3 regions of the Bradyrhizobium sp. LA2.1 genome follow, and region 1 is predicted to be linked to each of the others. Evidence: predicted binding sites of a transcription regulator. Region 1 holds the regulator's gene; each other region holds the start of a gene.

Evidence for each region. The regulator LexA, encoded in region 1, represses DNA repair genes until DNA is damaged. The targets are predictions, from matches to a motif close to TGTTCNNNNTGTGTTCNG.
Region 2: ABIB95_RS14300 (DNA recombination protein RmuC) is a predicted target of LexA. The motif match lies at 1,853-1,870, and genes of this name have one in related genera.
Region 3: ABIB95_RS06895 (putative DNA modification/repair radical SAM protein) is a predicted target of LexA. The motif match lies at 1,669-1,686, and genes of this name have one in related genera.

What each region holds. Positions count from the first base shown of each region.
Region 1 is NZ_JBEPQI010000023.1:18,939-22,213, forward strand. It holds gene ABIB95_RS34240 (hypothetical protein) at 119-553, opposite strand; gene ABIB95_RS34245 (hypothetical protein) at 746-976, opposite strand; gene lexA (transcriptional repressor LexA) at 1,184-1,885, opposite strand; gene ABIB95_RS34255 (molybdopterin molybdotransferase MoeA) at 2,062-3,273, opposite strand.
Region 2 is NZ_JBEPQI010000006.1:352,776-356,050, forward strand. It holds gene ABIB95_RS14295 (AmpG family muropeptide MFS transporter) at 1-443, opposite strand, end outside; gene ABIB95_RS14300 (DNA recombination protein RmuC) at 622-1,821, opposite strand; gene def (peptide deformylase) at 1,993-2,517, shown strand; gene fmt (methionyl-tRNA formyltransferase) at 2,656-3,275, shown strand, end outside.
Region 3 is NZ_JBEPQI010000003.1:299,969-303,243, reverse strand. It holds gene ABIB95_RS06905 (Y-family DNA polymerase) at 1-918, opposite strand, end outside; gene ABIB95_RS06900 (ImuA family protein) at 821-1,603, opposite strand; gene ABIB95_RS06895 (putative DNA modification/repair radical SAM protein) at 1,767-3,002, shown strand; gene ABIB95_RS06890 (UdgX family uracil-DNA binding protein) at 3,002-3,275, shown strand, end outside.

The DNA.
Region 1 (3,275 bases):
GCCACGGCTTGGTCCGCCCGATGGCGTTTCGCGGGACACAAACGACACCATCTCGCCGGCCTCGGCCGGCGATGGCGATTTCAATCCTGGCCCGACCTGCCGGCCGGGAATGGCTGCATCAGCCGATCGGCAGGCGGGTGATGGTTGTCCGGCTGTCGGTGATGGTCTGCGGCTTGTGCTCGCGCTCGCCGAGCGGCTGGGTCACCGGTAGCTGCAGCACGGTCGCACGCTGGCCTTCGACCAGCTGCGTCACCAGCACGGATTTGCCGTCGGGGAATTCGATCGCATCATGATGGCGATCGGGAATGTGCGGATCGATCTTGCCGAACTTGCCGACGCGCGAATTGACGGTGCGCGTCCAGATCCAGCGATTGTCGTAGCGGACGTTGTCGGCGAAGGCGAGCTCCGTCCCCGGGAGCAGGCAGACCGCGACGGTCGGATCGGCCGCGGAGGCAAAGCCGCGCGTCGAGGTGCCGCGGAAGGTTGTCGTGACGATCGTCTCGCCGACTTCGGCGGGACGCGACGCGACGGCATGCAGGCTGTAGTCACACATCGGGTGCTCCTCATGCAGGGATAGCGACCCACGTCTCTTAATCGAGGCGCAGGCCTCTATCAGAGTGGAAATACCAAACGTTCTGCCGGGTTGTAGGCAAATCTACGGCTCGCCGCCGCAGGCCGCAATCACATTAACTTTCCCGAATCCACCAGGAACAAAGCCCGCCCCTTTGCATTCTGCAGGCGCGTGTCAGCGCCCCGCAGGCGCCGACCAGCCGGAATATTGCCAGCCCGGCCGCGACGGTTGGCCGACGGCGTCGAGGGCCCTGCGGACTTGCTCGCCTACGGCGGTGTCCTTGCGGACATGGGGCCGCGATTGCGCGGCCAAGGCTTGCACGGCCAAGGCTTGCACGTCCAAGGCTTGCGACGCTGATGCTGCGATCAGCGCCACAGCAATTGTGCTCAGAACGATCCGGCGCATGACTTCTCCTCGAACCTGAAGGCCGCGAAGCAGGGCTGCTTCGTGCGGCGTGCCGAGGATTTACCGCTGGAGGAGGGGCCGGATAATCTGCGCGAAACCAGAAAGACTATCCAGCGGAAGCGGACAATCGTCCGCTCCAATCTCGGATCGGCGATGCCGATCGAAAGCGCGCGGGGCGCGAAATGACCAATACCGGCGCGTCCGGTATCAATACTTCCGGTACAGCCCGATCAGCTTGCCCTGGATCTTCACCCGGTTGGGCGGGAGGATGCGGACCTCATAGGCGGCGTTGGCGGGCTCGAGCGCGATCGAGGCGCCGCGGCGGCGGAAGCGCTTCAGGGTTGCTTCCTCGTCGTCGATCAGCGCCACCACGATATCGCCGGTATCGGCGCTCTCGTTGCGCTGGATCAGCGCCATGTCGCCGTCGAGAATGCCGGCCTCGACCATGGAATCGCCGCGCACTTCGAGCGCGTAATGTTCGCCCGAGCCGAGCATGTCAGGCGGTACGCTGATGGTGTGGCTGCGGGTCTGCAAGGCCTCGATCGGCGTACCGGCCGCGATGCGGCCCATCACGGGGACCGCGACGGGGCGCTCGCCCTCGTCCGCCGGTGGGCTCGAAGTCGTGCGGACCTTGCCGAGATTGCCTTCGATGACGCTCGGCGTGAAGCCGCGGCGGCTGCCGGCAGCGGCCTGAAGCTCGGGCAGCTTGATCACCTCGATGGCGCGGGCCCGGTTGGGCAGGCGCCGGATGAAGCCGCGCTCCTCGAGCGCAGTGATCAGGCGATGGATGCCCGATTTCGAGCGCAGGTCGAGCGCGTCCTTCATCTCATCGAAGGAGGGCGGCACGCCGCTTTCCTTCAGCCGTTCGCTGATGAACCGCAGGAGCTCGTATTGTTTGCGCGTTAACATCTCGACCAAAATCCCCCGGTTGATGTCGTTCGATTCCGAGACGCTGAATTCAGCAGTAAGCCGCTACATTCTCGAAACAAATCATGAACGGACACTATATGTTCGATACATGTTCCGCAACTGCTTAATTTACCGTGAACGCGACAAAGTTCGCGGAACGCACGCGAACGAAGCGCTTAGACGGGCAACCGCAAGACCTCGCAAGGCGTGCCGGCTTCGGCCTTCGACGCGAATGGCGCGCGCACGAGAAGTGCCTGTGCCGCAGCGAGATTCGCAAGCAGCGAGGAATCCTGGTGATTGACCGGAAGGGCGACGAGCGTGCCGTCGTCGCGCAGCTCGAGGCGTGCGCGCAGGTAATCCTCGCGCTGGTCGTTGGCGCCGACATCGCGGCCGAGCACCGCGCGTTCGCGGCGGTGATGAATCATCGAACGGCCCGAAAGCGCGCGAATCAATGGCACCATGAACAGGAAGCCGCAAACGTAGGATGACACGGGATTGCCGGGCAGGCCGATCACACGCATCGCCCCGAGCCGCCCGTTCATCATCGGCTTACCGGGCCGCATCGCGATCTTCCAGAACGCCATCGAGATACCTTCGTCCCTCAGCGCCTGCTGGACCAGATCGTGGTCGCCGACAGAGGCGCCGCCGGTCGTGATCAGGATGTCCGCGCCGCTCTCCCGCGCGCGGCCGATGCCGGCCGTGGTGGCCTCCAGCGTATCGGCGGCAACGCCGAGGTCGATGGTATCGGCGCCCTCGCTGCGGGCGAGCGCGTGCAGGGCGTAGCCGTTGGAATAGACGATCTGGCCGGGACCGGGCGTGGTGCCCGGTATCACCAACTCGTCGCCGGTCGCGAGGATCGCGACCTTCGGGCGTCGTCGGACTGGCAGTTGCGGGTAATTCATGCCGGCGGCGAGCGCGAGGTCGCGCTCGGTGAGCCGGGCCCCCTTGCGCAGCAGCACGTCGCCTTCCGAGAAGTCGACGCCGGCGGGGCGGATGTGCCGCCCCGTTACGGCGGCTTCCTTGATGGTGATGCGCTTGCCGTCCGTGATCGTGTCCTCCTGGATCACGACCGCATCAGCGCCATCGGGAACGACACCGCCGGTGAAGATACGCACGGCCTCGCTGGCGCCGACCGATCCCGCAAACGGGCGGCCCGCCGCGACCTCGCCGATCAGGGTGAGCTGGGAGTCGATCTTGGCCGCATCGACCGCGCGCACCGCATAGCCGTCCATTGCCGACATCGCTTGCGGCGGCTGCGTGCGCCGCGCGGCGACGTCGCGCGCGAGCACACGGTGGAAGGCCGCGTCGAGCGCGATCATCTCTTCAGGCAGCGGCTCTGCGCCCGCCAGCACCGCGGCGAGCGCGTCGGAAACCGGCATCAGGGCCACGG
Region 2 (3,275 bases), on a different contig from region 1:
ACGATGTCCTGCGTCGAGGACGTCGTCGCGACCAGCAGCGCGCCGAGCGCGACGTAGAACGGCGAGCGCGCGGGATCGGTGAGTGCCAGCAGCAGGATCGCGATGATCAGCAGCAATTGCGAGAACAGCAGCCAGCCGCGCCGCCGCCCGAATGCGCGCGTGAACAGCGGCACATGCAGCGCATCCACCAGCGGCGCCCACAGGAATTTCAGCGTGTAGGGCGTGCCGACCAGCGCAAACAGCCCGATGGTCTTGAGGTCGACCCCGGCCTCGCGCATCCACACCAGGAGCGTCGAGCCCGACAGCGCCAGCGGCAGCCCAGACGAGAAGCCGAGGAACAGCACGATCAGCACCCGCGGTTGCAGGTACACGGCCAGGCCGTCGCGCCAGGAGGTGGGGGCCGTGTCGGGGCTGGCAGGGGAGGTCGCGTCGGGTGCGGTCATGGAGAGGTGTTAGCAGATTCTGGGGGCGCTGCCTCGTCTCCCTCTCCCCGTTCTTACGGGGAGAGGGCGGGGTGAGGGGCCTCTCTCCGCGCGCGAGATCGACGCGAGACCTGTACCCCCTCACCCGGATCGCAAGGGCGATCCGACCTCTCCCCGCAAGCGGGGAGAGGTGAACAACTCACTCCCCCGCCTGGAGCTTCCTCGGGAACAGGTCCGCGGCACCGGTTGCCACCAGATGTGGACCCTCCGGCGCATCGGTCTTGCTGAAATCGAGCTCCTCGATTCGCCCGGCGCGCTTCTCGATCTTGTCGGCGGAGATCAGCACCTGCCGCACGTCCTCGTTGGCGTCGGCAAAATGCTTCTGCAATTTCAGCACGCGGTCGCGCAGGCGTCCCAAATCGTCGCCGAGCTTGATCACCTCGGTGCGGATCTGGTCGGCGGCGTCGCGCATGCGCGCGTCCTTCATGATCTGCTGCATCACCTGGATCGCGAGCATCAGCAGCGAAGGCGACACCAGCACGACACGGGCGCGATAGGCCTTCTGGATCACGTCGTCGAAACCGTCATGGATCTCGGCGTAGACCGATTCCGACGGCACGAACATCAGCGCCATCTCCTGGGTCTCGCCGGCGACGAGATATTTGTCGGCGATGTCGCTGACATGCTTCATCACGTCGCCGCGCAGCCGCTGCGTGGCGATGCGCTTCTCCTCGTCGGTGCGCGCATCGTGCAGCGCGGTCATCGCCTCCAGCGGAAACTTTGCGTCGATGCAGAGCGGCCGCTGGTCGGGCAGGAACACCACGCAGTCCGGTCGCTTTCCCGTCGAGAGCGTGAACTGGAACTCGTAGGCGCCCTTCGGCAAACCATCCTGGACGATCGCCTCCATCCGCGCCTGGCCGAAGGCGCCGCGCGACTGCTTGTTGGCGAGCACGTCGCGCAAGGTCGTCACCTGCGTGGTGAGGTCGGTGAGGTTCTTGTGCGCGTTGTCGATGATGCCGAGCCGCTCGTGCAGGGCGCGCAGGCTCTCCATGGTGTTGCGGGTCGAGTGTTCCATCGACTGGCCAACCCGATGGGTCACCGAATCCAGCCGCTCGTTGACCGCGCGCGTCATGTCGGCCTGGCGGCCGGCCAGCGCCTGGGTCATGGCGTCGGCTCGGCCGGCGGCTTCGCTCTGGGCGTGCAGCACCTGGCTGAGGCGCTCCTCGAGCTCGTCCGCGCGGATGGCATTGGCCATGGCGAGTTCCGCCCCGCGCCGTCCGGAGCGCGCGATCACCACCGCGATCACCACCAGCAGGATGACGACGAGGGCGCCGAAGCCGATCAGCGCATCGATCGTGCGGACCGGCCAGTCGCCAGCCAGGAAAATGATCTCGTTCATGGCGGCCCTTGTAGCCGATTCGACACCCTCCGCGAACGAATAGCGAACGCTTATGGTTAATAGCCCCCTAATTTTTATGGTTAACGAAACCTGAAGTTTTATGGTTAGCGAAGGGTTAACGGAGTTCCTCGCCGCATTGACCGCATCCGGCATGCGGCTTAAATCGCGGCCATGGCCCTCAGAGAAATCATCATCCTGCCCGACAAGCAGCTGCGTCTGGTCTCCAAGCCGATCGAGAAGGTCACGACGGAGATCCGCAAGCTTGCCGACGACATGTTCGAGACCATGTACGACGCGCCCGGCATCGGGCTCGCGGCGATCCAGATCGCGCAGCCCTTGCGGCTGATCACCATGGACCTCGCCAAGCCTGACCCGGACGGCGAGACAAAGCCGGAGCCGCGTGTCTTCATCAACCCTGAAATTATCGCCTCCTCCGAGGATCTGTCGGTCTACGAGGAAGGCTGCCTCTCGATCCCCGAATATTACGAGGAGGTCGAAAGGCCTGCGAAGGTGCGCGTGCGCTTCACCGACCTCGACGGCAAGGTGCACGAGGAGGACGCCGAAGGCCTCTACGCCACCTGCATCCAGCACGAGATCGACCATCTCAACGGCGTGCTGTTCGTCGACTATCTGTCAAAGCTCAAGCGCGACCGCGTGATCAAGAAGTTCGAGAAAGCCGCCAAGCGCGCGGAGTAGCCACGTCCTCCGCCGTCATGCCCGGCCTTGTGCCGGGCATCCGCGTTCTTTGCCGCCGCGAGCAGCGAGAACGTGGATGGCCGGGACAAGCCCGGCCATGACGAGTAACTTGCTCGTTTCCGAGGATTGTCTCGCCACATGCCCCTCCGCCTCATCTTCATGGGCACGCCCGATTTCTCCGTGCCGACGCTGCTCGAGCTGGTCTCGCATGGCCACGAGATCGCGGCGGTCTATACGCGCGCGCCCAAGCCCGGCGGGCGGCGCGGCCTGCAATTGCAGCCGACCCCGGTCGAGGAAGCCGCGCGAAAGCTCGGCGTTCCCGTGCTGACGCCGAAGTCGTTGAAGACGCCCGAAGCGCTCGACGAGTTTCGCGCCTTTGACGCCGATGCCGCTGTCGTCGTCGCCTACGGCATGATCCTGCCGCAGGCGATCCTCGATGCGCCGAAGCTCGGCTGTTACAATCTGCACGCCTCGCTGCTGCCGCGCTGGCGCGGCGCCGCGCCGATCAACCGCGCCATCATGGCAGGCGATGCCGAGAGCGGCGTCATGGTGATGAAGATGGATGTCGGTCTCGACACCGGCGACGTCGCCATGGCCGAGCGTCTTGCGATCACGGACAACATGACCGCGGTCGATCTGCATGACCGTCTCTCCCGGCTCGGCGCCGATCTGATGGTGCGCGCGATGGCCGCGCTCGCCCGCGGCGGGCTCCAGCTCAAGAAGCAGAGCGAGGATGGCGTCACCTACGCCGCCAAGAT
Region 3 (3,275 bases), on a different contig from region 1:
GGTCTCGACCATGATCGCGCGCACCACGCCGTCGGTGCGAAAGAAGGCGGCTTCCAGGCGCCGCGCGCCCTTGCCCTGCTTCTCCATGGACGCGATCAGCGTGTCGGCGAGCCGCGACAGCGTCATCGCGATCATGGTGTCGGTGGCGATCGGTTCGGCAAAGCGCTTCTCCACGATGTAATCCGGCAACGGTTTGCGCGGATTGATCGGGGCATCGCCATGCCCCTGCGCATGCGCGAGCAGCGTCGAAAACCGCGCGCCGAACCGCGCCGTGATCTCATGCGGCTCGCGCGAGGCGACATCGCCGATGGTTTTCAGGCCGGCGCGGCGCAGACCAGTGGTGATGGCCTCGCCCGCACCGAGCGCGGACACCGGCAGCCGGCTGATCGCCGCCGCCTCCCCGCCATCGGCAACGATGGTGCCGGAGGCCTGCCGCGTCAGCGTGCGCGCACAGACCGAGGTGCCGGCGATCGCCGCGCTGGCGGCAAAACCCTGACGGGCGAGCGCGCGGACGAAGGTCTGCAACAACGCAGCCTCGCCGCCGAACAGATGCGCGCAGCCGGTGATGTCCAGAAACAGCCCGTGCGGCGGATCGAGCGCCACCAGCGGCGTGAAGCGGTCGCACCAGTCTGCGACGTCGCTGAGCGTCTTCGCATCGGCCACGACATCGGCGTCGAACACTTTCAAGTCCGGACACATCGCCCGCGCATTGGCCAGGGGCTGGCCGATATACAAGCCGAGGCGCTCGGCGGCTTCATTGAGCGCATGGATCACCAGCGCATTGTTGTCCTTGATGACAACGATGCTCGGATCATTGGCCTTACCCAGCGCGCCGAAGAACCGCTGAATCCGATCGATGGGCAGGCGTGGCAGCCACAGGCTGAGGATACGCCGACGGTTCAGAGAACTGGCACTCATCACATTTCCATTCCATGATCCACCGGCCGCACGGGCCATGACGATTGCGCAAGAGCTCGGCATCGAAGCGCGGCGCGCCCCAGGCACTCCATGCCGGGCCCGGCGGCGAATGCGCCGCGCGCAGCATCCATCGCGTCTCCGCGGTCGAGGGCAGCGGCTGCGCGGCCATCCGCAACATCAGGCCGGTGACACCGGACGATTGCGCGGCCAGCGTCAGCTTGCGGCTCGCCACGAGATCGAATTGTCGCGTCTCACCCCAGAGCTCGAGCACGACGGCGCCAAGCGCGTCGCAGGCGAGCGCATCGGCCGAGGTCCGCAGCGCGCTCTCGACATCGGCGGCGCGCACCATCACCACGCGGCGCGGATCGAGACCGATCTCGGCAAGCCCGCTCATCGACAGCGCGCCGGTCTCGAGTTCCGAAAAATCCTGCCGCACCCACAGCAGCGGCCGGCGCCGCGAGACACGCCCCGCAAGCCCCATGACAAAACCCGTCGCGGCGGTTCCCTGCCGGCCCTCGCAAAACACCTCGTGGATCACCGCGCGCGCGAGTCCGCCCTTCAGCGCGCTGTCGACCTCGCCGTGGCCGAGCGCGACGCGATCGTGCTGATGCACGACCTCCGCCGTCTCGATGCGCTCGATCTGGCCGCGCAAGGTCGCAAGCGCGTTCATCCGTGCGCCGCTCATATACGCCGCTCCTTCAGAGGTGATTGCCGAGGTTCTCAAAAATAAGAACCTGCGGCTGGCTCATTTGTTCATGATATGTTCTAATATAAAGCTAACAGCGGCCGGGGAGTCAATCGAATTGGTGCTCATCCGGATTCGTAAGCTGAATCAAAGGGATTCCACGATGGACGTACAACGCAAGCTGGAGATTCTGGCTGATGCCGCCAAATACGACGCGTCGTGCGCCTCCAGCGGCACCGAGAAGCGGGATTCCAGCGATGGCAAGGGCATGGGCTCGACCGCGCCGGGCATGGGCATCTGCCATTCCTACGCGCCGGACGGACGCTGCATCTCGCTGCTCAAAGTGCTCCTGACCAACGCCTGCAATTACGACTGCCTTTATTGCGTCAACCGCGCCTCATCCAACGTGCCGCGTGCCCGCTTCACCATCGACGAAGTGGTCAAGCTCACGCTCGACTTCTACCGGCGCAATTACATCGAGGGCCTGTTTCTCTCCTCCGGCATCATCCGCAGCCCCAACTACACCATGGAGCAGGTGATCAGCGTCGCGCGCAAACTGCGCGAGGAGCATCACTTTCGCGGCTACATCCATCTCAAGACCATTCCCGAGGCCGACGACGCGCTGATCGCGGAAGCCGGCAAATATGCCGACCGTCTCTCCATCAACATCGAAATGCCCGAGGAGACGAGCCTGCAGCAATTCGCACCGGAAAAGGATGTGCGCGCGATCCGCCGCACCATGGGCCGGCTGCGGCTGAAGCTCGACGAGGCCGAGGAAGGCCGCAGCGCGAAGACGAAGGCCAGGCCGCAGCGTTTTGCACCGGCCGGGCAAAGCACGCAGATGATCGTCGGCGCCGACAGTGCCAACGATCACACCATCCTGCACACCAGCGCCAATCTCTACGGCTCCTACAGGCTGAGGCGCGTCTACTACTCCGCCTTCAGCCCGATCCCCGATGCGAGCCGCGCGCTGCCCCTGCGCGCGCCGCCCCTGCTGCGCGAGCACCGGCTTTACCAGGCCGACTGGCTGATGCGGTTCTACGGTTTCGACGTTGCGGAGATCGTTGACGACAGCGCGATGCTGCCGCTCGACATCGATCCGAAGCTCGCCTGGGCGCTGCGCCATCGCGACCGCTTCCCGCTCGACGTCAACCGCGCCAGCCGCGAGGAGCTGTTGCGCGTGCCCGGCTTCGGCACCAAGGCGGTCGAGCGCATCATCGCGACACGGCGCACCACCACGATCCGCCTCTCCGATCTCGCGCGGCTGCACGTGCCCCGCAACAAGGCGCTGCCGTTCATCGTCCTCAGCGATCACCGCCCCGCGCCGCATCGCCTCGACGAGGCGCGGCTGATCGAACGGTTCAAGCCGAAGGCAACACAATTGGGGTTTGGCTTCTGATGCAGTACATCACCCTCGACAATCAAACCGATTTCGACGGCTGGCGCAAAGCCGCACGCAGCCTCGTGCTTCATCATGTGCCGCCAACCGATGTCACCTGGACCGTGCAAGGCGGCGAAGCCGAGCTGTTCGCACCGCCCGCGCCGTCTCCGATACTTGAGGTGAACGACGGCACCTTCAATGTCTCGGCAAAATTCGTCGATCTCGCCAAGGCCGCGATCCTGCATCGCGACGGCGAGCGCTTTGCGATCCTCTATCGCCTGCTCTGGCGCT